DNA from 3 places in the Streptomyces coelicoflavus genome. Region 2 is predicted to be linked to each of the others. Evidence: riboswitches for the same ligand, from Rfam matches in the RefSeq annotation. Region 2 holds a riboswitch; each other region holds the start of a gene.
The links. A riboswitch is a leader RNA that binds a small molecule or an ion and turns the genes downstream of it on or off. The one in region 2 is predicted to bind cobalamin.
Positions count from the first base shown of each region.

Region 1: linked by a shared signal. The riboswitch ahead of OHA99_RS01500 (ABC transporter substrate-binding protein) and the one ahead of OHA99_RS07820 (energy-coupling factor ABC transporter permease) in region 2 are both predicted to bind cobalamin.
Region 3: linked by a shared signal. The riboswitch ahead of OHA99_RS05920 ((2Fe-2S) ferredoxin domain-containing protein) and the one ahead of OHA99_RS07820 (energy-coupling factor ABC transporter permease) in region 2 are both predicted to bind cobalamin.

Region 1 is NZ_CP108218.1:328,435-337,959, reverse strand. Features, by position in the region: gene OHA99_RS01525 (hypothetical protein) at 1-323, shown strand, start outside; gene OHA99_RS01520 (TerD family protein) at 340-915, opposite strand; gene OHA99_RS01515 (BlaI/MecI/CopY family transcriptional regulator) at 1,006-1,434, shown strand; gene OHA99_RS01510 (M56 family metallopeptidase) at 1,441-2,373, shown strand; gene OHA99_RS01505 (fasciclin domain-containing protein) at 2,683-3,342, shown strand; cobalamin riboswitch at 3,403-3,589, shown strand; gene OHA99_RS01500 (ABC transporter substrate-binding protein) at 3,652-4,764, shown strand; gene OHA99_RS01495 (FecCD family ABC transporter permease) at 4,761-5,831, shown strand; gene OHA99_RS01490 (ABC transporter ATP-binding protein) at 5,828-6,601, shown strand; gene OHA99_RS01485 (flavodoxin family protein) at 6,648-7,103, opposite strand; gene abc-f (ribosomal protection-like ABC-F family protein) at 7,182-8,816, opposite strand; gene OHA99_RS01475 (alpha/beta fold hydrolase) at 9,020-9,525, opposite strand, start outside.
Region 2 is NZ_CP108218.1:1,788,943-1,798,467, forward strand. Features, by position in the region: gene OHA99_RS07810 (chloride channel protein) at 1-1,122, shown strand, start outside; gene OHA99_RS07815 (potassium channel family protein) at 1,119-1,691, shown strand; cobalamin riboswitch at 1,869-2,055, shown strand; gene OHA99_RS07820 (energy-coupling factor ABC transporter permease) at 2,085-2,789, shown strand; gene OHA99_RS07825 (energy-coupling factor ABC transporter substrate-binding protein) at 2,786-3,142, shown strand; gene cbiQ (cobalt ECF transporter T component CbiQ) at 3,143-3,892, shown strand; gene OHA99_RS07835 (ATP-binding cassette domain-containing protein) at 3,889-4,755, shown strand; gene OHA99_RS07840 (MFS transporter) at 4,787-6,406, opposite strand; gene OHA99_RS07845 (TetR/AcrR family transcriptional regulator) at 6,551-7,198, opposite strand; gene OHA99_RS07850 (hypothetical protein) at 7,352-7,786, shown strand; gene OHA99_RS07855 (glycosyl hydrolase family 18 protein) at 7,853-9,525, opposite strand, start outside.
Region 3 is NZ_CP108218.1:1,331,460-1,340,984, reverse strand. Features, by position in the region: gene OHA99_RS05955 (4Fe-4S dicluster domain-containing protein) at 1-935, opposite strand, end outside; gene OHA99_RS05950 (hypothetical protein) at 1,119-1,748, shown strand; gene OHA99_RS05945 (alanine/glycine:cation symporter family protein) at 1,861-3,399, opposite strand; gene OHA99_RS05940 (ABC transporter ATP-binding protein) at 3,818-4,618, opposite strand; gene OHA99_RS05935 (FecCD family ABC transporter permease) at 4,615-5,730, opposite strand; gene OHA99_RS05930 (ABC transporter substrate-binding protein) at 5,727-6,752, opposite strand; tRNA gene OHA99_RS05925 (tRNA-OTHER) at 6,887-6,960, opposite strand; cobalamin riboswitch at 7,338-7,463, shown strand; gene OHA99_RS05920 ((2Fe-2S) ferredoxin domain-containing protein) at 7,526-7,930, shown strand; gene OHA99_RS05915 ((2Fe-2S)-binding protein) at 7,967-8,674, shown strand; gene metE (5-methyltetrahydropteroyltriglutamate--homocysteine S-methyltransferase) at 8,744-9,525, opposite strand, start outside.

The DNA.
Region 1 (9,525 bases), 1.5 Mb from region 2:
CGCGGCACGCCTACGGCGCCCTGCTCCTGGAGCGGGGCCGGATCGCCGAGGCCGAGGCGGTCTACCGGGCCGACCTGGGCCTGGACGACACCCTGCCCCGCCCGCTTCAGCACCCGAACAACGTCTGGGCCCTGCACGGACTCCACGAGTGCCTCGTACGGCTCGGCAGGGCGGGGGAGGCGCGGATCGTGGCGCAGCAGCTGAAGCTGGCCACCGCGCTGGCGGACGTGCCGGTCGAGGCGTCCTGCTTCTGCCGCCTCGGCACCGCCCGCGCCGCCCCGGCCGCCGACGGCGGCACCGGCTGCTGCGGCACGGACCACTGACCCCCCGGAGTCCGGGTCAGACGTTGACGCCGAAGTCCGCGGCGATGCCCGCGAGACCCGAGGCGTACCCCTGCCCGACCGCCCGGAACTTCCACTCGGCGCCGTGCCGGTACAGCTCGCCGAAGACCATCGCGGTCTCGGTCGAGGCGTCCTCGGACAGGTCGTAGCGGGCGAGCTCCTGGTTGTTCGCCTGGTTGACGACCCGGATGAAGGCGTTGCGGACCTGGCCGAAGCTCTGGCCGCGGTTCTCCGCGTCGTGGATGGAGACCGGGAAGACGATTCGGTCCACCTCGGCCGGGACCGTGGCGAGGTTCACCTTGACCGCCTCGTCGTCGCCCTCGCCCTCACCGGTGAGGTTGTCACCGGTGTGCTCGACCGAGCCGTCGGGGCTGGTGAGATTGTTGTAGAAGACGAAGTGCCCGTCCGAGAGCACCTTGCCCGCCGCGTCGAGGAGCAGCGCGGAGGCGTCGAGGTCGTAGTCGGTGCCCGTCGTGGTGCGCACGTCCCAGCCCAGACCGACCAGCACGGCGGTCAGGCCGGGCGCCTCCTTGCTGAGCGAGACGTTGCCGCCCTTGGCCAGGGAAACTCCCACTGCGTTCTCCTTCGTCGAGTTCGTCGAGTTCGTCGTACTCCGTGTTCCCGGTTTCAATCTACAACACTGTAGAAGAAAGCCTTCTATACGATGTCGCCCCGGAAGACGATCGGCGGCGGAAGGAGGCGGGCGGTGACGGATGACCGGCGTCCGCGGCGACGGGGCCAGGGTGAGCTGGAGGCACTGGTGCTGTCCGCGCTGCGCGGGGCGGACGGGCCCGCGACGGCCGGCTGGGTGCAGGAGCGCCTCGGCGGCGACCTCGCCTACACCACGGTGATCACGATCCTGACCCGGCTGCTCGAGAAGGGCGCCGTCAGCCGTGAGCGCGCGGGCCGGTCCTTCGCCTGGACGCCCGCCTCGGACCAGGCCGGCCTGGCCGCGCGGAAGATGCGCAAGGTCCTGGACGCCGAGAGCGACCGGGAAGCGGTGCTGGCCAGCTTCGTCACGGGCCTCGACCCGGACGACGAGCGACTGCTGCGCGCGCTGCTCGGACACGCGCGCGCGGCGGAGGACGGCTGACACCGCATGGGCGTCTTCGTCTTCCTGCCCCTGGTCCTGCCGCTGACGGCGTGGCCGATCGCCAGGCTGGCCGAGCAGCACCTGCACCCGCGGACCGCGACCAGGCTGCTCACCGCTGTCGCCGCCGTGATGGCCCTGTGCAGCACGCTCTGCCTGGCCCTGGTGATGGTGGTCGGCACCGCGCAACTGCCGGGCAACCCGCTGCCCGACGGCTGGTCGGACCCCGAGGTGCGGGCGGCGGTGCCCTACGACGAGGTCGTCGGCAAGGCGGCGATTCCCGCGCTCTGCGCGGTGGTCGCGGCCTCGGCGCGGGCCCTGTGGCGACACGGCAGGGTGTGCCGCCGTGCCCACCGTGCCCTGGCCGGGCTGCCGGGCACCGGGGTGGCCGTACTGCCGGACGACGTGCCCTACGCGTACGCGCTGCCCGGCGGGCGCCGGGACCGCGTGGTGGTGAGCACGGCCCTGCTCGACTGCCTCGAACCCGGCGAACGGCGCGCGCTGTTCGCCCACGAGCGGGCCCATCTCGCCGCCGGGCACCACCGCTTCCTGCTCGCCGTCCGGCTCGCCGCGCTGGCCAACCCGTTCCTGCGCCCCCTGCGGACGGCCGTGTCCTACACGGCGGAGCGGTGGGCGGACGAGGCGGCCGCACGGGCGGTCGGTGACCGGCGCGCGGTGGCGACCGCGATCGGCAAGGCGGCCCTCGTCTCCCGCGGCACCCCCGTCGCCACCCTCGCCGGCCTGGCGGCGCCCGGCCCGGTGCCCCGCCGGGTGGCCGCCCTGCTGGGCCCCGCCCCCGCCGTCCGCACCTGGCCCCCGGCGTTCACGTCGGTGGGGCTGGCGGCATGGGCCGCGGCCGCCGGAACCGCCGTCTCGGCGATGTCGTCCGCGAACGCCGCCGTCACGATGTTCCTCATCCTGCGGGCCGCGACGCCGTTCTGAGCGGCCCTCACTCCCTGACGGGCGGGATCGGGATTTCAGGAACGTGCAGGTCGCAGAGGTGCTGCCGAAACTTCCTCACTCGATCGGGTGAGGAACCAATCCGGGCCGGGGCCTGCTCCGGATTCCCCGTGTGAGGGAAGAACCGAGACCGTGCCGACAGCGAACCGGCGGCTGACCCCGGATCCGGGTCGGCCGGCCGCCGCGTAACGGCACCGCCAACTCGGCGGTCCGCCGCACACCACTTCAGTTCCGTACCACGCCTCCGCACCAACGCAGCCTTCGCGCTGCCCGTTTTCAGGGAGATTATCCATGAACGCCCGTATTCGTCGCTCTGCCGTCGCCGTCGTCGCGGCCGCCCTCCTGCCCCTGTCCCTGGCCGCCTGCTCCGACGACGGCGACAGCGGCTCCTCGGACTCCGCGCAGGCCGCCTCCTCGGCCCCCGCGGCGACCGACGACCAGTCGGCCGACACCTCCGGCGGCATGGAGGACTCCGACGAGCCCTTCGGTCCGGCCTGCTCCACGGTGCCGAAGGAGGGCGCCGGTTCGTTCGACGGCATGGCCAAGGACCCGGTCGCCACGGCCGCCTCGAACAACCCGGCCCTGTCCACGCTGGTGACCGCGGTGAAGAAGGCCGGTCTGGTCGACACGCTCAACAACGCCGAGAACATCACCGTGTTCGCGCCCACCAACGACGCCTTCGCCAAGATTCCGAAGGCCGACCTGGACAAGGTCCTGAACGACAAGGAGATGCTCACCAACATCCTGACCTACCACGTCGTCGGCCAGAAGCTCGCGCCCAAGGACCTGGAGAACGGCTCCTTCGAGACGCTTCAGAAGTCCAAGCTGACCACCTCGGGCTCGGACGAGTCCTACAAGGTCAACGACTCCGCCAAGGTCGTCTGCGGCAACGTGAAGACCGCCAACGCCAACGTGTACATCATCGACACGGTCCTCATGCCCAAGAGCTGACGCGCGGGCCCCGGGAGCGGGTCGGGCAGTGGCCCGCTTCCCGGCGGGGCGGTGGCCCTGTGGTAGCTTGCGGAAGCCAGTCGAACCCACCTGGTGGGTCAGGGAATCCGGTGCGAATCCGGAACTGACGCGCAGCGGTGAGGGGGACGGGCGGAACACGGGCCACTGGGCGGCGCAGGCCGTCCGGGAAGGCGTTCCGTCCGGCCGAACCCGAGTCCGAAGACCTGCTGGCACCCGTGCCGCGTGCGGCGCGGGCCGCATCGTACGGACGGGCTTCGCGCATGAGCCCTCGACGCCAGAGGATCCTCCTTGCCCGCAGCACGCCCCGCCGGCCCCCGGCGACTTCTCCTTCCCTGGCTTCCTCGGCATTCCCGGCTTTCCCGCCGCGCCCTCCGCGGTCCCGTACTGCTGCTGTCCGGCGCCCTGCTGGCCTCCGGCTGCGGTTCCGGTGCGGCCACCGACGACGCGGGTGTCGCGTCCGGGGCGACCGACGCGGCCGGCTACCCGCGCACCGTCCGGGACTGCGGGCAGGACGTCCGGGTCACCGCCCCGCCGCGACGGGCGGTCTCCCTCAACCAGGGCACCACGGAGATCCTGCTGTCGCTCGGCCTCGCCGACCGCATGGCGGGCACCGCCACCTGGACCGACCCGGTCATGAAGGGACTGGAGAAGACGAACGCCGGTGTCCCCCGGCTCGCCGACGACATGCCGTCCTTCGAGACGGTCCTGGACGCGGAACCCGACTTCGTCGCCGCCTCCTTCGCCTCCACCCTCGGCACCGGCGGGGTGGCCACCCGGGAACGGTTCACGGAACTCGGCGTGCCGGCCTACCTGTCCCCGTCCGACTGCGTGGGCAAGGACAACAGCGGCGACGGCGACGGCGTCCGGGACCAGGCCCTGACCATGGACACCGTCTACGGCGAAGTCCGCGACCTGGCCCGCCTCTTCGGTGTGGAGCGGCGCGGCGACGAACTCGTCGCCGACCTCAAGTCCCGGATCGACAGGGCCACGTCGGGCGTCGACGCCTCCGGTGTCTCCCTCATGTACTGGTTCGCCAACTCCACCTCGCCCTACCTGGCGGGCTGCTGCGGCGCACCCGGCGTCATCACCCGCGCGGTCGGCGCCGAGAACGCCATGGACGACACCCACGAGGAGTGGCCGCAGGTGGGCTGGGAGACCGTCGCCGACCGGGACCCCGACGTCCTGGTCCTCGGCGACCTCACCCGCAAGTCACAGACGGCCGAGACCGCGGCGAAGAAGATCGAGTTCCTGGAGTCCGACCCCGTGACCAGGAACATGACCGCCGTCCGCGAGAAGCGCTACGTGCTGCTCAGCGGGCAGGCCATGAACCCCACCATCCGGACCGTCGAGGGCGTCGAACAGGTGGCGGCGGCGCTGCGCGAGTTCGGGCTCGCCGAGTGACGTCCGCGAGCGAGGCGGCCCCCGCCTCCGTCCCCGGCGTCCGCGCCTCCCGCCGCGCGCCCCTCGCGTGGGCGGCGGCCGGGATCGTGGCCCTCGCCGCATCCGTGGCCGTGGCCGTCACCATCGGCCCGGCGGACATCGAGGTCGCCGACGTGTGGTCCGTGATCGCCGCCCACCTCGGCGCCGGCACCACCGCCGGGGAGGTGTCGCCGATCCGCGACGGCATCGTCTGGGACCTGCGGCTGCCCCGCACCCTCCTCGCCGCGGTGTGCGGTGCCGGACTCGCCGTGTGCGGGGCCGTGCTCCAGTCCCTGCTGCGCAACCCGCTCGCCGACCCCTTCGTCCTGGGGGTCTCCTCCGGCGCCTCGACGGGCGCCGTCCTGGTCGTCGTGCTCGGCGTGGGCGGCGGTGCCCTGTCCGTGCCGGGCGGGGCCTTCATCGGTGCGGTCTGCTCCTTCGCGCTGGTGCTGCTGCTCAGCCACAGCCTCGGCGGCACCACGGACCGCGTGGTGCTCGCGGGCGTGGCGGCGATGCAGCTCTTCTCCGCGCTCACCTCCTTCGTGATCATGACCGCCGCCGACGCCGAGACCACCCGCGGCGTGCTGTTCTGGCTGCTCGGCTCGCTCGGCGGCGCCGGCTGGAGCGACGTGTGGACCACCGCCGCGGTCCTGGCCCTCGTCCTGGCCGTGTGCCTCGGCCACGCCAGGACGCTGGACGCCTTCGCCTTCGGCCGGGACGCGGCGGCCGCGCTCGGCGTCCGGGTGGCCCGCACCCGGCTGGTGCTGCTGTGCGCCACCGCCCTGCTCACCGCCGCCCTGGTCGCCTCGGCCGGCGCCATCGGCTTCGTCGGCCTGGTGCTGCCGCACGCGGTACGGGCGCTCACCGGGCCCGGTCACGCCAGGCTGCTGCCGGTCTGCGCACTCGCCGGCGCCGTGTTCCTGGTGTGGGTCGACACCCTGGCCCGTACCGTCCTCGCCCCCCAGGAGGTCCCGGTGGGCGTGGTGACGTCGCTGATCGGCGTGCCGGCCTTCGTGCTCGTCCTGTACCGGGGCCGGAGGACACGGTGACCCTGAACGCCGAGCGGGTCTCCCGCACCGCCGGTGGCCGGCTCGTCCTGGACGGCGTCGACCTGAGCCCGCGCACCGGCGCCACGACGGGGCTGCTCGGCCCCAACGGCTCCGGCAAGTCCACCCTGTTGCGGCTGCTCGCCGGGGTACTCGCCCCGACCGCCGGCCTGGTCACCCTGGACGGACGCCCCCTGGACCGGGTGGCCCGCCGGGACGTCGCCCGGCGTGTCGCGGTGGTCGAACAGCAGACGGACACCCAGGTGGAACTGACGGTCCTGGACGTCGTCCGGCTCGGCCGCATCCCGCACCGCCGGGCCTGGGCACCGGCGTCGGCCGCCGACGAGGAGGCGGTCCTGGACGCCCTCGACCGCACCGGTCTCACCGACCGGGCCGACCGCCTCTGGCACACCCTCTCCGGCGGCGAACGCCAGCGCGTCCAGATCGCCCGCGCCCTCGCCCAGCAGCCGCGCGAACTCCTACTCGACGAGCCGACCAACCACCTCGACATCCAGCACCAGCTGGACGTGCTGGCCCTCGTCGCAGCCCTGCCCGTCACCGGCGTGATCGCCCTGCACGACCTCAACCTCGCCGCGATGTACTGCGACCACCTCGTCGTCCTCTCCGAGGGACGCGTCGTGGCCTGCGGAGAACCGGCGGAGGTGCTGACCACGGACCTGGTCGCGAAGGTCTACCGGGTCGACGCCGAGATCACCGGCACCGGCCCGGGCGGCCGCCCGCACGTACGCTTCCTGGGCACCCTGCCCGGCTAGGGCTCGGTGCGAGCGGTCACCCGGGGCGGCGGCAGCGCCCGGAGGATCAGTCGTCCATCAGACCGGCGGCGAGCGTGGCACCCAGCTCCCAGCAGGCTTGCAGCTCGGCCTTGCCCGGCTCACCGGCCACGTTCACCGCGGGCGCCGCACGCTGCCAGCCGAGGCCGGTCGTGACCGACTCGATGGCGCGCACCGCCCCCGTGGTGTCGCTGCCGCCGTGCACGTAGTAGCCGAAGGGGCGGCCACGCGTCTCGTCCAGGCAGGGGTAGTAGACCTGGTCGAAGAAGTGCTTGAGCGCACCCGACATGTAGCCCAGGTTGGCCGGGGTGCCGAGCAGAAGGCCGTCCGCCTCCAGCACGTCGACGGCCGTGGCAGCCAGGGCCGCCCGCCGGACCACCCGCACCCCTTCGATCTCGGGCGCGGTCGCCCCGGACACGACGGACTCCAGCATCGCCTGGCAGTTCGGCGACGGCGTGTGATGCACGATCAGCAAAGTGGCCACACCGGCAGCCTGCCGCCCGGCACCCTCCGACCGCAAACGGACACCGTGCCACCCGGCAGGTCCGCCCCCGCCGGCGACCTACTCCCCGGGCGCCCCCGCCTCCGTCAGCTCGCCGCCGGCCAGCCCCAGCCATCGGCCGACACCGATCTCGCGCAGGAACCGCCGGTCGTGGCTGACGACCACGAACGCACCCCGGTAGGAGTTCAGGGCGCTCTCCAACTGGCCCACACCGACCAGGTCGAGGTTGTTCGTCGGCTCGTCCAGGAGCAGCAGGTGCGGCGCCGGTTCCGCGCACAGCACGCAGGCCAGCGTGGCCCGCAGCCGCTCGCCGCCGGAGAGCAGGCCGACCGGCAGATGGGCGCGGGCGCCGCGGAAGAGGAAGCGCGCGAGGAGGTTCATCCGCTCGGCCTCCGGCCGCTCGGGGGCGTAGGCGGCGAAGGTCTCGGCGACGGTGCGCTCCTCGTCCAGCAGGTCGAGCCGCTGGGAGAGGTACGCGACCCGCCCGTCGGCGCGCCTGACGTCGCCGCCCTCCGGCTCCAGGTCGCCGTTGAGCAGCCGCAGCAGCGTGCTCTTGCCCGCGCCGTTGGCCCCGGTCAGGGCGATCCGCTCGGGCCCCCGGACCGTCAGGTCGACGCCCTGTGGGGCGAACACCTCGCGCTCGCCGAGCCGGATCCGGAGCCCCTGACCCAGGAAGAGGGTGCGGCCCGCGGGGACACGGGTCTCCGGCAGGTCCAGCGTGATGCGCTGTTCCTCCCGCAGCGACCGCTCCGCCTCGTCCAGCCGCGCCTTCGCCTCACCCACCCGGTTGGCGTGGGTCTGGCCCGCCCGGCCCGCGGACTCCTGCGCCCCGCGCTTCATGTTGCCCGCGAAGATGCGGGGGAGCCCGGCGCTCTTGAGATTGCGGGCGGCGTTGCTCGCGCGGCGGTCGGCCCGCTCACGGGCCTGCTGAAGTTCCCGCTTCTCCCGCTTCAACTCCTGTTCGGCGTTGCGGACGTTCTTCTCCGCGACCTCCTGTCCGGCGCGGACGGCCTCTTCGTACGCGCTGAAGTTGCCGCCGTAAAAGCGCAGTTCACCGCGGTCGAGTTCGGCGATGCGCTCCATGCGGTCGAGCAGCTCCCGGTCGTGGCTGACCAGGAGCAGGCAGCCGCTGTAGTCCGTGAGGACGTCGTGGAGTCTGCTCCGGGCGGCCATGTCGAGGTTGTTGGTGGGCTCGTCGAGCAGGAGCACGTCGGGCCGCTTCAGCAGTTGGGCGGCGAGTCCCAGGGAGACGACCTGACCGCCGCTGAGCGTGTTGAGCCGCCGGTCCAGGGCCAGGTCGCCCAGGCCCAGGCGGTCGAGCTGGGCGCGGGAGCGCTCCTCGACGTCCCAGTCGTCGCCGATGGCCGTGAAGTGCTCCTCGGCCACGTCCCCGGACTCGACGGCGTCGATGGCCCGGATCACGGCATCGACGCCGAGGACCTCGGCCACGGTCGGCCCGCCCGTGAGGGGGAGGGTCTGGGGAAGGTGGCCGAGGACACCGGAGACCGCCACGGAGCCCGCGGTGGGCCGCAGCTCGCCGGCGATCAGTTTGAGCAGGGTGGACTTGCCCGCCCCGTTGGGAGCCACCAGACCCGTACGGCCCGCGCCCACGGTGAACGACAGGTTCTCGAAGACGGGGGTGTCGTCGGGCCAGGAGAAGGACAGGCCGGAGCAGCGAAGGACGGCGTCGGACATGAAGACGACCTCGTGGAGATGAGGGGCAGGGAACAGACCTCTGCCCGGGAAGGAGGACAGGGAAAAGGGGACGACGACGGGGCCACTGCGACGGCGCTCCAAAACGCCCGCTGCGGCCTACCGGAACCGGGTCTCACCCGGAGATGTCGTCTTCACCCACCATGTCCGCGACTCCTCGCTGCACGATCAACGTCTCCACGAGCCTAACAGCCGGGCTTCCGCACCGGCCCCGGCGACTGGGGCCGGTCCGGCGGATCATGCCGTGCCGGGTGGAGAACCGGTGGCTCGGCCGCCGCGAGGGCCCGGACGAACAGCTCGCCGGGTGCCGCTTCCGGCGCGAGCAGGTGGGCGACGGCCGCGGTCGCGGTGCGGTGCCAGCCGGCGAGGTGGCGGAGCATGGCGTGGTCGCCGTCGGCCACGAGCAGCATGCCCGCCCGGGCCCCGGCGGCGCGGGCCCGGGAGACGTACGCGGCGGACTCGGCGGGGTCCGTGACGCGGTCGCGGTCGCCGTGCAGGACGAGCACGTCCCGCCCCCTCAGCTGGGCCACGGGCTCGCCCGGCGGGCACCAGGGAGCCAGGGCCACCACCCCGCGCACCCCGTCGGCGTCCGCCGCGCGCAGGGCCGCCCGGCCGCCCATGGAGTGGCCGAGCAGCACCACCGGTACGTCACCGACGAGGCCGCGCAACTCCGCGAGGGCACGCCGGGTGT
Region 2 (9,525 bases):
CTCGCCGGGCTGGTCCTGGCGCCGATCGTGACCCGGATGCCGGGCGGTGGCGGCCATCTGCCGGTGAACGGTCTGGGCGGCGCGCCCGTCGGCCCCCGCGCGCTGCCCGGCGCGGTGCTCGCCGCGCTGGCCACGCTGCCGCTGGGCGTGGTCCTGGGCCCGGAGGCTCCGCTGATGGCCGTCGGCAGCGGGCTCGCCCTGCTGGCGCTGCGGCGGGCGGGCGCGGGCGGCGACCAGCGGGCGGGCGCGATCCTCGCCACGGCCGGCTCCACCGCCGCGATCTCCACCATCCTCGGGGGCCCGATCGCGGCGGCGGTGCTGCTCATCGAGGGCGCGGGACTGGCCGGCACCCAGCTGGTCGCCCTGCTGCTGCCCTGTCTGCTGGCCAGCGCGACGGGCGCCCTGGTGTTCACCGGCTTCGGGCAGTGGACGGGGCTCGAGATCGGCGCGCTGGCCCTGCCCGAGCTGCCGCCGCAGGCCGGTCCGGACTCGGGCGACTTTCTGTGGGGCCTGCCCACCGCCGCCCTGATCGCCGTACTGGTCACGCTGGCCCGCGGCCTGGGGCACCGCACCGTGGCCTGGACCCGGCACCGCACGGCCGCCCGCACCGTCGCCTGCGCCACGGCGGTCGGTGTCTGTGTCGCCGCGTACGCGCTGATCACCGGCCGCTCCCCGGCCGAGGCGGCGCTGTCCGGCCAGGCCACCCTCGCCCAGCTCGCCGCGCACCCGCATGCCTGGTCGGTGGGGGCTCTGGTCGCGCTGGTCGTGTGCAAGGGCCTGGCCTGGGGCATCGCGCTGGGCGCGCTGCGCGGCGGCCCGATCTTTCCGTCCGTGCTGCTGGGCGCGGCGACCGCCCTGGCCTGTTCCGGACTGCCCGGGTTCGGCGCGACCCCGGCCCTCGCCCTCGGCATCTCCGCCGCGGCGGCCGCGGTGACGGGACTGCCCCTGGCCAGCGCGGTCCTGGCGGTGCTGCTGATGGGCCGGGACGCCCACGACCAGACGCCGCTGATCGTCATGGCGTCGGTCGTCGCCTTCGTGGTCGCCCAGCTGGTGCGCCGGACCAAGCCGGAGGCGGGCGGGGCGGCGCCCGGCGGAGCACCGGCGCCGGGAGCGGCACGGTGACCGGCCGCCGGCCCGCGCCCCGCTTCGAGCCCCGGCCGCGCGCCGGCCGCCGTACCGGCTGGGACGCCGTCCGGCCCTGGCTGGTACGGGCCGGGATCGCGGTCGCCGTGGTCGTGGCCTACTTCCTGCTCCCCCTGGACCACCTGGGTCCGCAGCGGCCCGTGCTGAGCTGGACGCTGTTCGCCCTGCTGCTGACCGTCGTGGCCGTACTGCTGCTCCGGCAGATCCGGCACGTCCTCCTGGACCGTCCGGACAGCCGGCCGGGGGTGGTCATCTCGCTGCTGATCGTGCTGTCCGTGCACGTCTTCTCGGCCACGTACTACGCCCTCGCCAAGCAGCCGGGCGAGTTCAGCGGACTGCACACCCGGCTCGACGCGCTGTACTTCACCGTCGTGACGCTCGCGACCGTCGGGTACGGGGACATCACCCCGCGGGGCCAGGCCGCGCGACTGGTGACCGTCCTTCAGATCGTCTACAGCTTCGTCTTCCTCACGGCCGCGGCGACCGCGCTGACCACCCGGCTGCGGGACGTGGTGGTCCGCCGGCCCGAGCGGGGCCGGTCCCGCTGAGGCGGGGTGCCCCGCACCACAGGCGCGGGGAGATCTTCGCCACCCCGGGCGAGGACGGGCGACGGCGGCCGCCGGACCGGCGGGGCCGGGCGTTTCCGCAGCCCCGGGGCCTGCCGGGCGATCCGGCCGGATGCGGGGCGGGCCCGGGGCGTGGTTGTGCGCACCCCTGTGGGAGCACTACTGTCGCCACGCCTTGGTGAACGGGAAATCCGGTGTGATGCCGGTGCGGCCCTCGCCACTGTGAATCGGGAAGTCCGGCTCCGGCCCTGGCGGGCAGCCACTGGATCGCTTGCGATCCGGGAAGGCGGAGCACGGGCGGTGGTACCCGTAAGCCAGGAGACCGGCCAAGGCGCGTCGTCCATCCACGAGGTGCTGGAGAGGGTCTGCTGAGCCATGCACATAGCCGAGGGCTTTCTGCCACCGGCGCACGCGATCGCCTGGGGTGTCGCGTCCGCGCCGTTCGTCGTCCACGGAGTACGGTCACTCACCCGTGAGGTCAGGGAGCATCCGGAGAGCACACTGCTCCTCGGCGCCTCCGGAGCCTTCACGTTCGTCCTGTCGGCCCTGAAACTGCCGTCCGTCACCGGGAGTTGCTCCCATCCGACCGGCACCGGTCTGGGCGCGATCCTGTTCCGGCCGCCGATCATGGCGGTGCTCGGCACCATCACGCTGCTCTTCCAGGCGCTGCTGCTCGCCCACGGCGGGCTGACCACGCTCGGCGCCAACGTCTTCTCGATGGCGATCGTCGGCCCCTGGGCCGGGTACGGCGTCTACCGGCTGCTGCGCCGCTGGGACGTGCCGCTGATGGTCACCGTGTTCTTCGGCGCGTTCGTCGCCGACCTGTCCACGTACTGCGTCACCAGCGTGCAGCTGGCGCTGGCCTTCCCCGACCCGGGCAGCGGATTCCTGGGCGCGCTCGGCAAGTTCGGCTCGATCTTCGCCGTCACGCAGATCCCGCTGGCGGTGAGCGAGGGCCTGCTCACGGTGATCGTGATGCGGCTGCTCGTGCAGTCCAGCAGGGGCGAACTGACGCGGCTGGGCGTGCTGCTGACGAAGACGGCCACCGCGGGCGCCAAGTCCGGGGCGGTGGCCCGATGAGCCGGAACGCGAGGATCAACGCCCTGCTGCTGCTCGCCGTGGCCGCGCTGGCGGTGCTGCCGCTGGCGCTGGGGCTCGGCGACCACAAGGAGGAGCCGTTCGCCGGGTCCGACGCGGAGGCGGAGACGGCGATCACCGAGATCGAGCCGGACTACGAGCCGTGGTTCTCCCCGCTGTACGAACCGCCGTCCGGGGAGGTGGAGTCGGCGCTGTTCGCCCTCCAGGCCGCGCTCGGCGCGGGCGTGCTGGCGTACTACTTCGGCCTGCGCCGGGGCCGTCGGCAGGGCGAGGAGCGGGCGTTGGCGGCTTCCGGGGACGCGACGGCACCGGGGAACACCCCCGAAGGGGACTGAGTGCTGCCGATCGACGCGGCGGCGCACGCCAGTCGGTGGCGCCGCCGCCATCCCGTGGACAAGGCCGTGCTCGGTCTCGGTCTGACCGTGCTCGCGATCTCGCTGCCGCCCTGGCCGGGCGCGGCGCTGGTGCTGGTGGCGGCGCTGACGGTGCTGCTCGGTCCGGCGGGCGTGCCGGGGCGCCGGCTGTGGCGGGCCTACCGGGTGCCGCTGGGCTTCTGCGTGACGGGGGCGCTGCCGCTCCTCGTGCAGGTCGGGGGCCCGGAGGGGTTCCTGTCGGCGGCCGACGGCGGTGCGGTGCGCGCGGGTGAGCTGCTGCTGCGCACCTCGGCGGCCTCGCTGGGGGTGCTGCTGTTCGCGTTCACCACGCCGATGTCCGACCTGCTGCCCCGGCTGGTGCGGGCCGGGGTGCCCGCGCCGGTCGTGGACGTGGCGCTGGTGACGTACCGGATGAGTTTCCTGCTGCTGGACTCCGTGCACCGGATCCGGCAGGCGCAGGCCGCGCGGCTGGGCCACACCACGCGGGCGGCGGCCTGGCGTTCGCTCGGCGGGCTCGGCGCCACCGCGTTCGTACGGGCCTTCGACCGGGCGGCGCGGCTCCAGTCGGGGCTCGCCGGGCGCGGCTACGACGGCACCCTGCGCGTGCTGGTGCCCGAGGCCCGCGTGTCGGTGCCGTTCACGGCGGCGAGCCTCGCGCTCCTCGCGGCGCTGGCCGGCCTCACCCTCGTACTGGAAGGACCCCTGTCGTGAGTGAACCGGTGCGGTCACCGGAACCGGCCGCGGACCCGGCCCCGGACCTGGTCGCCCTGCGGGGCGCGTCGTTCGCCTACGAGGAGGGGCCGGACGTGCTGGCGGGCCTGGACTTCGCGGTGCGCGAGGGGCGGGCGCTGGCGCTGCTCGGCCGCAACGGCAGTGGCAAGACCACGCTGATGCGGCTGCTCAGCGGCGGACTGAGGCCGCGCGCGGGCACGTTGGCGGTCGGCGGGGAGCCGGTGACGTACGACCGCAAGGGGCTGACCCGGCTGCGGACCGCGGTGCAGTTGGTGGTCCAGGACCCGGACGACCAGCTGTTCGCGGCCTCGGTCGGCCAGGACGTGTCCTTCGGGCCGCTGAACCTCGGGCTGCCCGACGCGGAGGTCCGGTCCCGGGTGGCGGAGGCGCTCACCGCCCTGGACATCGCGGCGCTGGCCGACCGGCCCACGCACCTGCTGTCGTACGGGCAGCGCAAGCGGACCGCGATCGCCGGGGCGGTCGCGATGCGGCCCCGGGTGCTGATCCTCGACGAGCCGACCGCGGGGCTCGACCCGGACGGGCAGGAGCGGCTGCTCGCCACCCTGGACCGGCTGCGGGCCGCCGGCACCACCGTGGTGATGGCCACCCACGACGTCGACCTGGCCCTGCGCTGGTCGGACGACGCCGCCCTGCTCACCCCGGACGGTGTCCGCACCGGCCCGACCGCCCCGACGCTGGCCCGCACCGACCTGCTGCGCCGGGCCGGTCTGCGGCTGCCGTGGGGCGTCGCGGCGGCCGGACTGCTGCGGGCGCGGGGGCTGTTGCCCGACTCGGCGCCCGGCCCGCGTACGGCGGAGGAGCTGGCTGCGCTGGCCGACTGACCGGGCGGGGCCGGAGCGGGGTGCGGGCGGTTCAGCTCCCGGACCGGCTGAGTTCGGTGCCCCGGGCTGCCTCTGTCGTGTCGGCCTCGGCCTCGGCCGCCCGCCGGGCCCGGCGGCCGGGCAGGACGGCGAGGACGACGGCCGTGCCGACGGCCATGATGACGCCGCCGACGAGGCTGGTCGTCGAGACGCCGTGGGCGAAGGCCCTGTTCACGGCGTCGGCGAGGGCCTGCGCCTGCTCGGGTCCGGCGGCCGGGTTCGTGGCGAGCCGCTCGGCGACGGCGAGTCCGCCGCCGACCGAGTCCTGGGCGGTGTCGAGGGCGGTGGCCGGAAGCCGGTCGCCGACGAGCCCGGACAGCTCGTCCCGGTAGGAGGTGCCGAGGAGGGAGCCCAGGACGGCGATGCCCAGGGAGCCGCCGAGTTCCAGGGCGGTGTCGTTGGCGCCGCCGCCCACGCCCAGCTCGCTCTCCGGGAAGGAGCCCATGATGGTGTCGGTGGCCGGGGAGACGCTGAGGCCGATGGCGAGGCCGAGCAGCAGCATCGGGGCGAGGAAGTCGGCGTAGGTGGAGCCCTGGTCGATCAGGACGAGCAGGAAGACGCCGACCGTGCCGATCGCCATGCCGGAGCCGACCGTGGCCCGCACGCCGAGCTTCGGGGTCAGCCGCCCGGTCACCGCGGCGCCGACGAACACGGCACCGGCCAGCGGCAGCAGCCGTACGCCGGTCTCCAGCGCGCCGAAGCCGAGCACGAACTGCAGGAACTGCGTGGCGTAGTAGATGGCGCCGTAGGTGCCGAAGAAGAAGAACAGCACCGCGAGCATGGAGCCGCTGAAGGGCCGCAGCAGGAACCTGCGCACGTCCAGCATGGGGTGCGGGTGGCGCAGCTCCCAGGCCACGAAGCCGGTCAGGCCGACGGCGGCGACGACGGCCGCGGTGACGGGACCGGCGCCCCAGCCGAAGTGCGGGCCCTCGATGGTCGCGTAGACCAGGCTGCCGACGGAGACGATGGAGAGCAGCCCGCCGACATAGTCGATGCGGCCCGCGCCGGCCGCCTTCGACGGCGGTACGAGGATCAGGGCGCCGACGACGGCGAGGACCGCGACGGGGACGTTGACCAGGAAGGTCGATCCCCAGGCGTGGTCCTCCAGGAGCCAGCCGGCGACCAGCGGCCCGACGGCGATGGCGAGTCCGGAGGTGGCGGTCCAGGCCGTGATGGCGCGGGCCCGCTCCCCCTTCGGGAAGACCGCCACCAGCAGGGACAGCGTGGCCGGCATGACGACGGCGGCGCCGACGCCCATGACGGCGCGGGCGGCGATGACCAGCCCCGTCTCGTGGACCAGGCTGCCCATCACCGAACCGCCCGCGAAGATCACCAGACCGGTGACCAGGGCGCCGCGGCGGCTGTACTTGTCGCCGATCGCACCGAGCACCAGCATCAGCGCGGCGTACGGGACCGTGTAGCCGTCGATGACCCATTGCAGGTCGCTGCTGCTCAGCCCCAGGTCGGCCGTCATGTCCGGGGCGGCCACGATCAGGGACGTGTTGGCCATGACGACGATCAGCAGAGCCAGGCAGAGCACGAGGAGAGCCCACCAGCGCCGGGCGTAGGGCCCGGGCATCTTCTCGACGGGGGTGGTGGCCAGTAGGGGCATGGGGGCTCCCGGAGACAAGCGAGGGCGAGTTAATTGCCCATGAGTGAGCAGACAGGAGCAGCGTAATTTGTTGCACACGGACGTGCAAATAAGGCGCCCCCCGACCGGGTCGGGGAGCGCCTGTCGAACCGAGAGAGGGGTGGCCTAGTCGACCGGGGCGGACCTGGCGAGCACGGCCGGGCTCACGCCCTCGACCACGGTCCGGGCGCGCCCCTCCGGCACCCCGGCCGCGATGAGGATGGCGACGGCGGCCCGGGTGCCGTCGTCCTCCAGGGCACCCGTGTTGACCTGCTCGAGCAGCGCCACGACCATCGCTTCGAGACCCGCGCTCAGCACGGCGGGCGGCAGATGGGCGGGGAAGACCCCGTCCCGCCGGCCGCGCTCCAGGACGGCGGTGACCTCGGCGCGGGCCGGGGCCAGGATCTCGGCCACGCGCTCGACGCCCAGGTCGTGGCGGGCCAGGGCCAGCAGCATGCGGTAGCGGTCGCCCACGGGCCACATCAGCAGCGTGAAGTGGGCGAGCGCCCGGTCGGCCGGTTCGTCGGGGCCCACCGCGTCGGCCATCGCGTCCCGCAGCGCCTCGGACGCCTCCTCGGCGAGGGCCTCCAGGAGCGCAGCACGCCCCGGGAAGTGGCCGAAAAGGGTACGCCGTACGACACCGGCGGCCCGGGCCAGCTCCTCCAGCGTGGTGTCCGGGTTCCGCCCCAGCTCCCGGCGGGCGGTGGCCAGGATGCGCGCCCGGTTCGACCGCGCGTTGCGGCGCTGCGGCTCACGGGCGACGGGCTTGGTCACGGGAACCTCGGGGCGGGACGATGCGGGGGGGCGCGGGGCGGGCGGCGTGGACGTGGTCGTACATTCTGGCACGGGGGCACTTCCCGGCAGGACACCGAGAAGAACACCGGAAAGAACACTGGAAAGAACATCGAGAAGGACGAGGTCTGCGCGATGGACACGACGTCGGCGGCCGTGGCAGGTGCCGTCACCTTCCTCTGGCTCGGCATGGTACTGGCGATCTCCTTCCTGGAGGCTCCGCTGAAGTTCCGGGCCCCCGGCGTGACGATCCCGATCGGGCTCGGCATCGGCCGCATGGTCTTCCGCGCCCTGAACCTCGCCGAGGCCGCCCTCGCCGTCACCGTGGCCGTCGCGGTCGCCACCGGCGGCCCCTCGGCGACGGTCGTGGCGCTCACCGCCGTCGCGGTGGCCGTGCTGGCCGTGCAGCTCGGCGCCGTACGCCCCCGCCTGAACCGGCGCTCCGACGCGGTGCTCGCGGGCGAGGACCCGGCTGAGAACCGCTCCGGCGCGCACCTCTACTACGTCGCGTTGGAGATCGTGAAGGTCCTCGCCCTGCTCGCCCTGGGCTGCACCGTCCTGGCGGCGTGAAGGGGCCCTGCCGCCCCCGGCGAGGGGCGGCAGGGCCGGTGGGGCGTCAAGCCGCTCCGGTTGGCATCACTCCAGTCCGTTGTCCAGCGCGGTCATGAGCCGGCCGTCGGCGGTGTCGCCGGACATCTCCCAGACGAAGCCGCCCAGCAGTCCCTTGGACTTGACCCAGTCGGTCTTCTTTCCGATCGACCAGGTGTCGTCGAAGGACCACCACTGGCCGCCCGGACCGGTGTAGCCGAACGTGGACACCGACTCCTCGTCGTGGTGGACGGTCATGGACGGGTAGCTGCCGATCAGGTTGCTGTAGCCGCGGACCCCGGCCTCGGCGGGGAACTGGCCGGGCGCCGCGCCGTTCGCGTCCTGCCACTCACCGGCCGCGCCGCCCTCGCCGACGCCCTGCCAGCCGCGCCCGTAGAACGGGAAGCCGACCGTCAGCTTGCGCGGGTTGACCCCGGCGTCGAGATACGTCTGGATCGCGTTCTCGATGCTGAAGTGGAAGGGGTAAGGGTCCTCCGCGTCCGCGTAGAGGTTGGACGCGTGCCCGGTGCGGTTGGGCTCCCAGGAGTTGTCGCTGCCCGAGCCGTGGAAGTCGTACCCCTGCACGTTGGCGTAGTCGAGGGAGTCGAAGATCCTGGTCAGGTCCCAGCCGGCCTCGATCTTCGCCGGGTCGGCCGGGGTGAACGCGGTGAGCAGCCGGTGCTCGCCGCCGAGCGCGTCGAGCTGCCCCCGGAACTCGGCGAGCAGGGCGGTCAGGTTGTCCTTGTCCTGGGCGCCGTAGTGGTTGCCCGGGTGGCCTTCGGAGCCGGGCCACTCCCAGTCGATGTCGATGCCGTCGAAGATGCCGGCCGCGGTGCCGGGACCGCCGGCGCCGTTGTAGACGGGCAGGTTGCCCTTGATCCACACGTCGATGCAGGACTCGACGAACTTCTTCCGGGACTCCGGCGTCGCGGCGGCGTCCGAGAAGAACTTCGAGTAAGTCCAGCCGCCGAGCGACACGACGACCTTGAGGTGCGGGTACTTGGCCTTGAGCTTCTTCAGCTGGTTGAGGTTGCCGCGCAGCTTGCCCCAGCCGTCGTCGGCGACCCCGTCGACGGACTGGGCGGCGGACATGGGCCGCGCGTAGTCGGCGTCCGCGTCACCGGCGCCGGTGCCCTCGTCGGGGTCCTGCGGATTGCCGGAGGTGCCCTTGGTGACGCCCGCCTGGCAGGTGAGGTTGGTCGGGTCGAGGTTCTCGAAGGCGTAGTTGATGACGTCGAGCTGCTTCGCGGCACCGGAGGTGTCGAGGTTCTTCACGAAGTACTGGCGTCCGTAGATGCCCCACTGCACGAAGTACCCGACCTTGAGCTGCTTGCCCTCGCCGGCCATGTCGTCGGTGGTCACCCGCACCGCCTCGGAGGCCGCAGAGGAGTTGTCGGCGGTGTCCCGGGCCCTGACGGTGAAGGTGTAGGCGGTGGCCGGGGAGAGGCCGTCCACGGTGGCGGTCGTGGTGTCCGCGCCGACGGTCCCGACGAGGGTGCCGCCGCGGTAGACGTCGTAGGCGGCCACGGCCACGTTGTCGGTGGCCCCGTCCCAGGCCAGGTCGACGCTGTAGGCGGTCTTGCCGGTGGAGCGCGCGTTGCCCGGCGCGGTCGGCGGCGTCGGGTCGGTCGACGGGTCCACCGTCTCGACGGCGAGCGGGGCACTGGCCGGTCCGACGTTGCCGCGCTTGTCGGTGGCCCGGACGGTGAAGGTGTAACGCG
Region 3 (9,525 bases), 460 kb from region 2:
TACACCTCCGGTTCGTCGAGCAGCAGGAAGAAGGCGCCGTCGCCGCCGACCCCGTCGTCCGGGTCCGCGCCGTACAGGCGGGCGTCCGCGACCCCGGCGGAGTGCAGCCGGGCCACCCGGTCCGCCGCCCGCTCGCGCAGTTCGTCCAGCGGGCCGAACTGGATGGAGTCGGTCGGACAGGCCTTGGCGCAGGCGGGTTCCATACCGACGCCGAGCCGGTCGTAGCACAGCGTGCACTTCCAGGCCCGTCCGTCGTCGGGGCGCTGGTCGATGACGCCGTACGGGCAGGCGGGCACGCAGTAGCCGCAGCCGTTGCAGATGTCCTCCTGGACCACGACCGTGCCGAACTCGGTGCGGAACAGGGAGCCGGTGGGGCAGACGTCCAGGCAGGCGGCGTGGGTGCAGTGCTTGCACACGTCGGAGGACATCAGCCAGCGCAGTTCGGTACGGCCCTCCGGCGCCACGGGGGAGATCTCCCCGGCGGGCGCGGCGGCCGGCGGCCCGTCACCCGGCGCGTCGGCGGATCCGCCACCGGGCGCGGGAGCGGTCGCGCCGGGACCCGGCGAGGACGGGGAGGTGCCCAGCGCACCGGCGGCGGCGAAGACGTCGACGGCTTCGTGGCCGACGCCGGGTTCCTGCCCGCCCAGTGGCTTGCGCTGCTCGATGAAGGCCACGTGCCGCCAGGTGTCCGCGCCGAGCCCCTGGGTGTTGTCGTAGGACATGCCGGTCAGCTCCAGGCCGTCCTCGGGGATCGCGTTCCACTCCTTGCACGCCACCTCGCACGCCTTGCACCCGATGCACACGGAGGTGTCCGTGAAGAAGCCCATGCGGGGCGGCGCGTCCGGGTAGCCGGCGGCACGCGCCACCTCCGGCTGCGGCCCGGAGAGCCGGTTCGCGCCCGGCCCGCCGGCCGGAACCTCGGTGTTGTCGGTCATCTCCGGGGCCTCCTCGCCCTACGCCGTCGCCCGTGTGCCGTCGAGCCGGCCGGGGCCTGAGTGCCCCGGAGCCGTCCGGCCAAACGACGGCGCGAGGACCCGTGGACCACCTCCGCGATCCGAGGCCTTCCATACCACCCGGGGGTACAGTGGCAGGACGCGTCCGACCCTTGGAGGACCCCGATGTTCCTCATCGAGATCGCCTGCCCGCGCGGTGCGTTGACCGCTGACGACCGCGAAGAACTCGCCGCCGACGTCTGCCGGGTGCTGGTCGGCGCGGAAGAGGGCGTAGCGGAGGAAACCATGCGTCGTGCGCGCGCGATGACGCACGTCGGCTTCCGCGAACTCGACGGCTGGACCACCGGCGACGGTCCGTGGCGGCCCGGGAGCGTGCCGCCGCTGTGGGTCACGCTCACGGTGCCGGAGGCGTGGCGCACCGAGATGTCGCGGACCACCATCGGCATGGTGCGTCGCGCGGTGCGCCGCCTCGACCGTTCGTACGGGTGGCAGCGCCCCGAGGGGCACCTGTGGATCAACGTCGTCGGCATCGCCGACGGAAGTATCGGGATGGACGGCAAGCCCGGCACCGCCGATGAGGTCGTCGGCCGCATGACGGCGGAGTACCGGGCGCGAACCGATGCCGCCGGTGCCGACCTTCCCGAAGGGGCCACGGTCGATCCGATGTGCGGCATGCGTGTGCGCCTGGGGCGGGGGGCCGTCACCCTCGAGCACGAGGGCCGGACCGTGGGGTTCTGCGCGAAGAGCTGCCGTGCGGCCTACGCGCGCCGGCACGGCCTGCCCGTCCCCGCGTAAGGACACGCGCTGTCCGCCCCTGCCGTCGCCGCGGCACGGCGAACGGGCCCGTGCTCCACCCGGCGCGGGGTGGGCACGGGCCCGTTCCTGAGGAGCCGGGCCGTGTGAGCGGTCAGACGGTGGTCTTCACCGGCTCCTGGTCGTCGTCGCCGTCACCGGCGTTCGGGTCTGCTTTGCGGGCGCGGACGAACTCGAGGAAGGTGCCGAGTTCGCGCTTGACGACGGGGGCGAGGAGGTAGAGGCCGATGATGTTGATGACGGCGAGGGTGAAGAGGAAGGCGTCGGCCATGTCGATCAGCGTCTGGAGGGTGAGCAGCGAACCGGCGACGGCGAAGACGGTGTAGACGACCTTGTAGGTCACTTCGCTGGCCCGGCTGCGGCCGAAGAGGTACGTCCAGGACTTGAGGCCGTAGTAGCCCCAGGTCAGCACCGTGGAGACGGCGAACAGCAGCACGGCGACGGTGAGGATGTACGGGAACCAGGGCAGGGCCGTCTCGAAGGCGTCGGACGTGATCGTGACACCGCCGATGTCCTCGCCCGCGCGGGCCTCGCCCCAGCTGGCGGGGTTGGCGATGACGATGGTCAGCGCGGTCATCGTGCAGACGACGACGGTGTCGATGAACGGCTCCAGCAGGGCGACCAGGCCCTCGCTGGCGGGGTGCTTGGTCCTGACCGCGGAGTGGGCGATCGGGGCGGAGCCGAGGCCGGCCTCGTTGGAGAAGGCGGCCCGCTTGAAGCCGATGATCAGTGCGCCGAGCACACCGCCCGCGACTCCTTCGGGGTTGAACGCGCCCTCGACGATGGAGGCGACGGCGTCCGGGACGGCGGTGATGTTCACCAGGATGACGATCAGGCACGCGACGATGTAGATGCCGGCCATGGCGGGCACGAGCCTGCTGGTGACGTTGGCGATGGAGCGGATGCCGCCGAGCAGGACGATGCCGACGAGTGCGGCGATCAGGATGCCGAAGAACAGGGCGCCCGCCGAGGAGCCGAGCGCGCCGTCCTCGCCGCCGGTGACCGAGACCAGCTGCGCGTAGGACTGGTTGACCTGGAAGAGGTTGCCGCCGAAGAGGCCGAAGAACAGGATCAGGAAGGAGGCGAGGACCGCGAGGACCTTGCCGAGGATCTTGCCGTTCTTGCCGAAGCGCTCGGTCAGGCCCTTGGGGAGATAGTGCATGGGGCCGCCGGAGACGGTGCCGTCGGGGTGCACTTCGCGGTACTTCACCCCGAGGGTGACCTCGACGAACTTGGTGGCCATGCCGAGCAGGCCGCACAGGATCATCCAGAAGGTGGCGCCGGGGCCGCCGATGGAGACGGCGACGGCCACACCGGCGATGTTGCCGAGGCCGACCGTGCCGGAGACGGCCGCGGTCAGCGCCTGGAAGTGGTTGACCTCGCCGGTCGACCCCTTCTCGTCGTACTTGCCCCGCACCACGTCGACGGCGAGTTTGAACTTGCGGAGCTGGATGAGGCCGAACCAGCCGGTGAAGACGAGGCCGGCGACGACGAGCCAGGCGACGATGAGCGGGAGATCGGTCCCGCCGACGGGGACGGTGTAGAAGACGACTTCTCCCAGCCATTTGGCTATGGGCTCGAAGAATCCGCTGACTGCTTCGTCGACGGACTGGGTGACGGAGTCGAGTGACACGGTGGTTACCTCGGTGACGCTGGTCGGGCGGGGTGGGGTGTCTCGCCTGGTTGAGCGGTCTCTGGGCGAACGTCGTTGTCCGGTGAGCGGACCCGGGGTGCACGGAACGGTGTCGCACCGTGACCGGGCCGGGATGAAGCGGTGTGCAGGTCGACAACAGGTCGGCTCTTCGCCGTCGATGCCTGGCCGATCGACCTGCGAAGTTGCGCTGTTGTACCACGCCTTTGCCGAACTTTTAGTGACGTATCTCACGTCACTGCTCGTGACCAGGGGATGTTCCGACAGGTGAGACCCGACCGTTATCCGGACCCGGGATGCGTGCCGTGTGCACCTATGCGGGCGCTCTCCGGCACGGTCGTGCGCCCGAGATCACTCGGCTCCGCGACTCCCGTGGCTCGGGGGCCACTGCCGGTGCGCTTCAGATGCGTGGTTCTTCGGGGAGGAACGTGACCTGCGGGGCGCCCGTGCGCGGATGAGTGACGACTTCTGCCGCCACTCCGTAGACCTCGGCCAGGAGTCCGGGGGTGAGGATCTCGGCGGGTGGTCCGGAGGCGGTGACTTCGCCGGCATGCAGGACGTAGAGACGGTCGCAGTAATAGGCGGCCAGATTGAGGTCGTGCAGGGCCAGCAGCACGGTCGTGGGCAGGCGGCGCAGGGTGCCGAGCACCGACAACTGGTGCCGGATGTCGAGGTGGTTGGTGGGTTCGTCGAGAACCAGGAGGGTGGGTTGCTGGGCGAGGGCGCGCGCGATCAGGACGCGTTGGCGCTCGCCGCCGGAGAGCCGGTCGAAGGGGCGGTCGGCCAGATGGACGGCGTCGACCGCGAGGAGTGCGCGGTCGATGAGGTCGGCGTCGTCAGGGGTGTCCCCGGCGAGGAGGCGTTTGTGCGGGGTGCGGCCCATGGCGACGACCTCGCGAACGGCCAGGTCGAAGTCGGCGGCCGAGTCCTGGACCACCGCCGCCACGGTGCGGGCCAGTTGCCGCACCGGCAGCGTCCAGGCGTCGTCTCCGTCGACCTGGACCCGGCCGGTGTCGGGGCGCAGGACGCGGTAGACGGCGCGCAGGAGGCTGGACTTGCCGCTGCCGTTGGGGCCGACGAGGCCGATGGTCTCGCCGGGGCGGGCGGTCAGGGAGACGTCGCGCACCAGGTGGCGGGCTCCGGCGGTGAGTGTGACGCCGTCGACGCTCAGTTCGGCCGGGGTCGTGCCGGTCGCGGTCATGCCACTCCTCGGTCGGTGCCGCGCCGGGCGTCGCGGCGCATCAGCCACAGGAAGAACGGTCCGCCGCACAGGGCCGTGAGCACGCCGACAGGTATCTCCATCGGTGCGGCTATCGTCCGTGCGGCGATGTCGGCCCAGACGAGGAAGACCGCACCGCCGAGTGCCGCCGTCGGCAGGACCCGGCGGTGGTCGCCACCGACGAACAGGCGCACGATGTGGGGCATCATCAGGCCGACGAAGCCGATCGGTCCGGCCGCCGCGACCAGCACGCCCGTGACGAGGGAGAGCAGGACGAACAGGCGGGCGCGAAAGCGGGCCACGTCCAGCCCCATCGTGCTGGCCGCCTCCTCGCCGGCCAGCAGCAGGTTCAGGTTGCGGGCCTGCACCATGAGGACGCCGATGCCGAGGAGCAGGGCGGCACTCGGCAGCCACAGCGTGCCCCAGTTGACGCCGCCGAGACCGCCGAGGGTCCAGGCGAGGACCGCGCGGGCCTCGTTGCCCCGGTCGGTGGTGAGCAGGAGCAGATCGAGTACCGCGGTGAGTACCGCAGCGATAGCCACTCCGGACAGCACGAGCCGCGACGAGGTGATGCGTCCGCCGGTGCGCGCGGTGGCGTACACGAGCACGAGTGCGCCCAGGGCGCCCAGGAAGGCGGCCACCGACAGGGAGGCCGGTCCGAAGAGGGCGAACCCGAACACGATCACCGAGACCGCACCGAGTGAGGCCCCGGAGGAGACGCCGAGCAGGTACGGCTCGGCGAGCGGGTTGCGCACCAGGGCCTGCAGGGCGGTGCCGATCACCGCGAGGCCGGCGCCCGTGACCGCTCCGAGCAGCACGCGCGGTGCCCGCACGTCCAGCACGATGGTCTCCCGGGCCCGCGACCAGTCCGGCTCCTGCCAGTCGGCGCCCAGCGCGTGCGTCACGATGCCCCACACCTGGTCCGGCGGTACATGCACGGAGCCGATCGCGAGGCCCGCCGTGGCGGAGACGGCGAGCAGGGCGGTGAGTACGAGCAGCGTGACGCCGAGCCGCGTACGGCCCTGTCCTGGTCCGGTGGACTCACGCCGTCGCAGCGCCCCTTCGGCGGGCGCGCCGGTGGCGGCCTGGGTCACCGGAAGCTCTCCGGGTGCAGCCCGCGGGCCAGGTCGTCGACCGCGTAGGCCGAGCGGATGCCGACCAGGGTGGCGGTCAGCGGCAGGACGACGAACCGCTTGTTCCTGATGGCGGGTACGTCGGCGAGCGCGGGCTGGGAGAGCAGGTACTTCTTCTTCTCCTGGACGCTTCCGGCGCCGGCGTAGTCATAGATGGCGATGACTTCCGGCCTGCGCTCGACGACCTGCTCCCAGGAGACGTCACCGAAGACGTCGTCCAGGTCGGCGAAGACGTTCCTGCCGCCGGCCAGTCGGATCAACTCGGTGCCCAGGCCCTTGCCGCCCGCGGTGAAGGCGCTCTTGTCGCCGCTGTCGTAGACGAAGACGGGCACCTCGTGCTCGCCCTCGACCTCGGCTGCGGCCTCCGCGACGCGGCTTCGCAGGTCGGTGACCAACTTGTCGGCCCGGTCCGGGACTCCGAAGATCTTGCCGATGGTCCGGATCTCGTCGTAGGTGTCCTTCATCGTCACCTGCCCTTTGCCGCAGTACTCGCGGTTGAGGTAGGTATCGATGCCGGCGTCGGCGAACGCCTTGCGGGACCGGCCCTCCTTCTCGGCGAAGGCGCTGCCGTAGCCGCCGTAGACGAAGTCGGGTTCGGCGTCCAGGATCTTCTCGAACGACGGTTCCCTCTCCGCCAGTTCGGGGATCGCCTCGTAGTCCTTCTTCAGCTCGGGCAGCACGGCGGAGTCGGGGAAGGCCGTGCCGACCATGCGGTCCCCGAGGCCGAGCGCGAGCATGAGCTCCGCCGGGTGCTGGTGGATGGTGACCACCCGCGACGGCGGCCTGTCGTACGTCGTCCTCACGCCGCAGTTGTCGATGGTGACCGGGAAGCCCGCGGGCGCGGCAGCGGTGGCCTTCGCGTCCCGGTCGCCGTCGTCGGACGCACCGCATGCGGCGGTCAGCAGCACTGAGGAAAGGGCCACGGCCGCGGCCGTGGCACGAAGGAACCCGCGCGTGCGGGCAGGGGTGAGCAAGGGGGACACGTGAAGCCTCCTGGAGTCCGCGCTCCTCGGATCGGGCCCGCGACGGACCAGTGTCCTGACTCCCGGATCGACGTTCCCTCCGCCTTCCCGCGCGGTGCGCAGTGGCATGTCGGAGGGGCGCTCCCCGGTCACAGTGGCGGGACCGTGCCGGAATCGCACCGGCTTCCTGTCTCCCGTCGCGGCGATGACCAGGTGATCCTACGGTCCCCCGAGCCGACGGCGAAAGGGCTGCCGAACCCTGCCTGCTCGGCCGTCCGCCGCAGCTCCACCGCGCTGTACACGAACCACGCCAAGGTGGCCCGAGTCACCCGCTCGCCCCGGACCAGCACCCACTCGCTGCGCAGCCGCGCCCGCTCGTCCAGCACGGTGTCGGTCTGCCTGTCACGTACGGCGGCCTTGTCCCGGGTCAGCCGCAGGACGGCTGGGGGCTGCTGTTCCACGTCCTGCTGTACGGAACCGACGTCTGGTACGGGGAGTGGCCGCGCACCGTCCTGTGGCCGCTGCGACTTCCCGTCGAGGTCCTGCTGTTGCTCCGTCTGGCGGAGCCGCGCGATGGGATGATGTCCGACGACAGGGCGACGGCGGACGAGGAAGCCGGTGCGAATCCGGCGCGGTCCCGCCACTGTGATCGGCGAGCGAGTCCCGACAGGCCACTGCCCGGCAGCGGGTGGGAAGGCCGGGACGAGCGTCGACCCGAGAGCCAGGAGACTCACGCGGTCGCCTCCTCGACGGACCACCGGGGCGGATCTCCCCGGAGAGAGGGACGGCACCGCATGCCCGCAACGCCGACCGGACGAACGACGCACGACGCGAGGACCGAGGCGGGGGCCGGCGACGTGCCGTGCCGCATCGTCGTGTGCCGCGACTGCTGCTGCGGCACCCGCAAGGTGACCGGCGTCGACCACGCGGCCCAGACCGAGCACCTGCGCACCGCGGCACCGGTACGCGTCTCCGACTGCCTCGACGTCTGCGACCAGGCCAACGTCATCGTCGTACTGCCTTCCGCCGAAGGCCGTGCCGCCGGTGCCCGTCCCGTCTGGCTCGGACTGGTCAACGACCCGGACGCGACCGAGGACATCGCCGCCTGGGCCCGCGCGGGCGGACCCGGCGTGGCACCCCTGCCGGACATCCTCGACCTGTACGCCATCACGCCGCCGCGACGGCGTACGGCCTCCTGACCGCACGGACGAACAGCTGGAAGGAGGGCCAGAAGCGTGCACGGAGCCCGTGCCTCAACCGCGTCCGTCACCGCCGCCCTGCACGACGTGGCCGGCCTCGGCGGTTTCTTCGCCCTGCAGACCGGCGGCCGGGACGACGGCTGGTATCCGGTCGCCCGCTCCTACGTGGCGGGTTTCACCGACCTCGCCGAAGCCGTCGCACGCCGCCACCGCACTCCGGAACCCCGCGTCGACGCCTCCATCGCCCAGCTCGGGCACGCCGCCCGCCTCTGGTCACCGGCCCTGGCCTGCGTCGTCCTGCACGGGATCGTCCTCGATCTGGAGGGACTGCAGCGGGCCGACGACGGACCGGCCCTCCGGGTCCCTCACCCGGCCGGCTGGTACGCCGACCGGCTCGACGGCGGTGCCCGCGCCCTGTATGAGCAGGTGACGGGCCACCTGTCGGCACTCGCCGACGGACTGCGCGTCAAGATCGCTCCACGCCTGCTGGACGGCAACTCGGCCTCGGCGCTCGCCGGTGCGGCCCACGCCCTGCTCGTACTCCGTCCAGCCGTCCGCGGACCGCTCACCGATCTCACGACCGCGCTGCTGGACACCGGACGCCTGGCGGGCACCGGAGTGCTCACCGGCCCCGACCTCATGTTCCGCCGCCGAAGCTGCTGCCTCTACTACCGCGCGCCGGACGGCTCGAAGTGCGGTGACTGCGGGCTGGCCGATGGTGTGCCCCGCCGAGCCCTGCGATGAGGTACATGCGTTCCGGGCTGTGCCGCTCACCGGGCCGGAAGCCGTGTGCCCGGCCCGGTGAGCCGGGGGTCAGGAGCGGGACAGCTCGTCACGGACGGTGCGGGCGGCGGCCACCAGGTGCTCGAGCGAGGCACGGGTCTCGGGCCAGGCGCGGGTCTTCAGGCCGCAGTCGGGGTTGACCCAGAGCCGTTCGGCGGGGATGGCCTCGAGGCCGGTACGCAGGAGTTCCGCGGCCTCGTCGGTACTCGGGACGCGCGGGGAGTGGATGTCGTACACGCCGGGTCCGGCCTCGCGCGGGTAGCCGTGGGCGGCGAGTTCGCGGGCGACCTGCATGTGGGAGCGGGCGGCCTCCAGGCTGATGACGTCGGCATCGAGGTCGTCGATGGCCTGGACGATGTCGCCGAACTCGGCGTAGCACATGTGGGTGTGGATCTGGGTGTCCGGGCGGACGCCGGACGTGGTGAGCCGAAAGGCTTCGGTGGCCCAGGCCAGGTATCCGGCCCGGTCGGCGGCGCGCAGCGGCAGGGTTTCGCGCAGAGCGGGTTCGTCGACTTGGATGACCGACGTGCCGGCCGCCTCCAGGTCGTGCACCTCGTCGCGCAGGGCGAGGGCGACCTGGCGGGCGGTGGCGCCGAGGGGCTGGTCGTCGCGGACGAAGGACCAGGCGAGCATGGTGACCGGACCGGTGAGCATGCCCTTGACCGGGCGGTCGCTCAGCGACTGGGCGTAGGACGTCCAGCGCACCGTGATCGGCTCCGGCCGGAAGACGTCCCCGGCAAGGATCGGTGGCCGGACGTAGCGGGTGCCGTAGGACTGGACCCAGCCGTGCTGCGTGGCGAGGTAGCCGGTGA